2 regions of the Peribacillus sedimenti genome follow, and region 2 is predicted to be linked to the other one. Evidence: riboswitches for the same ligand, from Rfam matches in the RefSeq annotation. Region 2 holds a riboswitch; the other holds the start of a gene.

Region 1 (2,205 bases), 2.5 Mb from region 2:
GGATACACACGCAAGTATTCCCGGAATGTCTCTCTGCGAATAAATAGCATTTTTCCCCTCCGCATGATTTATTGATACTTGTCAAAATATGTTTCCTCTATTTACCATTTAAACACAAAAACCCTGCTGACGGCCAATCTTCAGCAAGGTCTTTTGATTTTACCCGGACATAAAGCCAAATTGTTAAACTAAGGCAGCTGTCTTCTGTGTTGCGGATAATGATATTTTTGCGGGATATTTGCTGACAAGTTTTTCGTGTTGAAAATCACTCCTCTTTCCTGAATATAAAACTGCGAACGACCCACTTCCGCCTGTTGATGAATGCACGGTTCCTGCTTCCTCCAGGTCATTCACAATCCTGTTTTTTTCGGAGTCGGCCACGTTCCTGAAGAAAAACACATTAGTTTCGTCCTGCTCCTTATGTATATCAGCAAACTTTTCTGGGTATGTTTTGAGTCTTTTAAAATGTTTTGTCAGAAACAAGGACATAAAATCTTCAACGATGGCACTTGCTGTCGGCTTAGCGCCAGCACCCGCACCGATAAGCGTCAGGTATCCTAATAAATCATTCTTGATGACGACTCCATTGTTTACCTGTTCCACATTGTAAAGTGGGTGACTGGAGTCGATAAAGACCGGAGATATAGTTACCTTCAGTGTATCGCGTATGGTAACCAGATGCTTCACACGCAGGCCAAGTTGTTCGGCAGCCCTTATCTCTTCCTTTTTAATATTCTTTATTCCCTGAACATTGACATGGTCCCAATCGGGCTGTTGTCCGTAAAGCTCTTCACATATTATCATCGCCTTATAAAAGGCATCGCGTCCTTCAATATCATTTGCTGGATCCTGTTCAGCAAACCCTTTCTCCCGGGCAATGGATAATGCCTCTTCGAAAGTATGTCCGTCAACTCTCATTGAAGTTAAAATGAAGTTGGATGTTCCATTCAGTATCGCTTCAATCCGCTCTACTTTATTTACAACCAGCAACTCACGGAGCGTCCGTAAAATAGGAATTCCTCCTCCGACACTCGCTTCATAGACGAATCGGACTGCATTGTCTTCCGCAATGGCTTTAAGTCTTGTGCCATGCTTAGCAATACAGTCTTTGTTTGCTGATATCACATGGCAGCCTTGTCTCAGCGCGTATTCGATATATTGCAGTGCAGGTTCAATGCCTCCGATGGCTTCTATAATGACATCGGGTTTTTTCAATGACAAAAGTTCCTTAAAATCCTTGGAGACAAATATATTCTGATCCAGGCCCCTGTCCTTGCTTTTATCTTTGATGAGAATGCCTGATATTTCAATCTTTCGTCCTAATATCTGTTCCAAATCATCCTTTCGCTCTTTTAATGCTTCAAATGTTCCAAATCCAACCGTTCCTAAACCTAGCAATGCTACCTTCAACGGAGTCAATTGTCCTTCCCCTTTCGCAATGTGCAAAATTTTTTTTGCAAAGAAAAGAGAATCCAGCCATTCGGCAAACTAAAAGCCGCTCTATCATGCAGATAGAGCGGCTTTTAGTTCATTTCCGTCTCTTATCTTGCAAAGTCTTCCTCTGCAGGACTTAGCACCTTTTCAAGCATAAACTGCTCGAAGGTTGCCGGGCTTCACAGGGCCATTCCCTCCACCGCTCTTGATAAGAACTATTCAATTATCCTGATAGTCAAATAATACATTATATTATAACAAACTGAATCAAATATAACAAACGAAAATTCAGAATTGTTTCATACATTCCTTCTATTTCCGGAATGACAGGTTAACCTGCCATTCCTTTTTGCTGTCCTTGCTGAAGCTGATACATTTGATAGTATTTTCCTCTATTAGACATCAACTCTTCATGGGATCCTCTTTCTACAATCTTGCCCCTGTCGAGCACTAGAATTTGATCGGCATTTTTAATGGTGGAAAGCCGATGAGCGATGATAAATGTAGTCCTTCCTTTCTTAAGTACATCCATCGCCTCTTGGATGATGGCTTCTGTTTCTGTATCAATACTTGATGTTGCTTCATCGAGAATCAAAATCGCAGGATTAAAAGCCAATGCCCGTGCAAAGGAAATCAATTGGCGCTGTCCTGAAGAGAGTGTACTTCCCTTTTCAATAACCGGCGCATCCAGTCCTCCCTCCAAATGGCTTAATACTTTATCCGCCCCGACATCCCGCAATGCCTTCTCGATCGTTTCCCGAGTTATTTTTG
Region 2 (2,205 bases):
CGAAATCCAGCGTAAAAAAGATCCTGTTCAATTTGAAGGGCGTGTGAAAAGATTTTTTTATTCGAGGCATCCTTTTCAGATGGGTGCACGGCTATTGCGATCTTCCCCTTTTCTTTCATTAAGTGATGAAGTCGGACAAGACTCTTTCTTTTTTGATGCCAAAAAAGGTAGTTATCTATAGACATCACTTTATCATAGTGGTTCAGGGCAACCTCTAAAGAAAAAATATCCCCTTTATATATCCTGAAATTATAGTCGGGTATTGTTTGTTGGTTCTGTCTGTCATCAATCTTCCCATCTGTATGAGCAGGTTCAATACCATGTATTTGTATGCTGCTATTTTCTTTTAGCAACTGGCTGGCGGCAAAGCTCCCAATGTATCCAATTTCCAAGATCTTGTCGCCTGGTTTGACTTCGAGCTGATCGATTGTCCATCTATTAACCTTTTTATTTGTGTGCAACAACTTTTTCCCTGTTAATCTGCCCAGGACACCATCTGGTTTCCAGAATTGTTTTGCAAAGATTTCTAGCATAAGGATTCCCTCCTGGCGGTGCAGAATGTCTATAGTTATGATTCACCATGTGATACCTGCCAAAACCTTTTTAGTCCATTTAATAATTTTAAAAACTTATTGAAAAAAATCTATGATTCATGTAAATTATAAAATAAAATATAAGAATTATCTGAAAATTTTATATGCTCTTATCGAGAGAGGTGGAGGGACTGGCCCTGTGAAGCCTCAGCAACCGGCAGAAGCCAAGGTGCTAAATCCAGCAAGCTATGCTTGATAGATGAGAAGAATGGAATAATTAAGCCTTCTTTCTCAGAAGGCTTTTTATTTTTTTTACCTGGAAACAGAAAACTGAACAGTAAGGAGATGGGCATAATGGATTTTCGGCAGGAAGTGAAGAAGAGGATACTGGTTGCCGATGGAGCCATGGGAACTTTGCTTTATTCAAACGGTATCGACCACTGCTACGAGGAATTGAATTGCAGGGAACCTGGGAAGATTCTGACTATCCATTCAGCCTATAAAGAATCAGGAGCTGATATCCTTCAGTCAAATACATATGGTGCAAATTATTATAAATTAAAGCGTTATGGTCTTGAAGATGAAGTGAGCAATATTAATAGAAAAGGTATTGCAATTGCGAAAAAGGCATCCAATGGGTCCACTTTTGTATTTGGGACAATCGGAGCATTGAGAAGCATCCGTAAATCAGATTTAAGTTTGGAAGAGATTAAGAGAAGCTTTCGCGAGCAGTTATACAGTCAGCTTATGGAAGGACCGGACGGTATTCTGCTTGAAACTTATTATGACCTGGAAGAACTGGAGACAGTCCTGCAAATTGCCCGCAAAGAGACGCACTTACCCCTGATTGCGAATGTTTCCTTGCATGAGATTGGATATTTGCAAAGCGGGATTCATTTACAGGAGGCGTTTACGAGACTGGAGCAGCTGGGGGCAGATGTTGTCGGCATCAATTGCCGGTTAGGTCCCCATCATATGATCAGGTCCCTTGAGGAGGTCGCACTGCCGAAACATGCTGTGATAGCTGCATATCCCAATGCAAGTCTGCCTGATTATGTAGATGGAAGGCTGGTATACTCTGCACTGCCCGATTATTTCGGAACAAGTGCCTTAAACCTTCGTAAACAGGGGGCCCATATTATTGGCGGCTGCTGCGGGACGACACCGATGCATATCAAGGCAGTAAAGGAGGCTGTGTCGCAACTTGCACCTGTTAAGGAAAAAAAGATCAAAGGCAGGAAGATTGAAGTCATGGAAGGGAGCCGGCTGGAAAAGCTGCCGAAGCCATTGTACGAAAAAGCGAAGAGCAATAGGACGATTTTAGTGGAATTGGATCCCCCTAAAAAGCTGGGCATTGGGACATTTATGGCTGGTGCCAAGGTCCTTCATGAATCAGGGGCCGATTCAATCACGCTTGCGGATAATTCGCTGGCCTCTCCACGCATCAGCAATGTGGCGCTGGGAACGCTGCTGAAGAACCAGGTGGGAACCAATCCTTTGATCCATATTACCTGTCGTGACCGCAATTTGATTGGACTGCAGTCCCACCTGATGGGCCTGCAAACGCTCGGTTTACATGAAATTCTAATAGTTACAGGAGACCCCTCCAAGATAGGAGACTTTCCAGGGGCTACCTCCGTCTATGATCTATCCTCGTTTGATTTAATAAGCC

What was found. Region 2 has a riboswitch for S-adenosylmethionine ahead of V1500_RS17280 (bifunctional homocysteine S-methyltransferase/methylenetetrahydrofolate reductase). Riboswitches for the same ligand answer to the same signal wherever they lie in the genome.
Region 1: it holds a riboswitch for S-adenosylmethionine, as region 2 does, so the genes downstream of both, V1500_RS05130 (homoserine dehydrogenase) here and V1500_RS17280 (bifunctional homocysteine S-methyltransferase/methylenetetrahydrofolate reductase) in region 2, are expected to answer to the same signal.

The regions. Positions count from the first base shown of each region.
Region 1 covers NZ_CP143547.1:1,005,151-1,007,355, reverse strand. The annotation lists gene V1500_RS05135 (rhomboid family intramembrane serine protease) at 1-50, opposite strand, end outside; gene V1500_RS05130 (homoserine dehydrogenase) at 184-1,419, opposite strand; SAM riboswitch class I at 1,539-1,649, opposite strand; gene V1500_RS05125 (ABC transporter ATP-binding protein) at 1,766-2,205, opposite strand, start outside.
Region 2 covers NZ_CP143547.1:3,523,587-3,525,791, reverse strand. The annotation lists gene V1500_RS17285 (class I SAM-dependent methyltransferase) at 1-533, opposite strand, end outside; SAM riboswitch class I at 701-799, shown strand; gene V1500_RS17280 (bifunctional homocysteine S-methyltransferase/methylenetetrahydrofolate reductase) at 879-2,205, shown strand, end outside.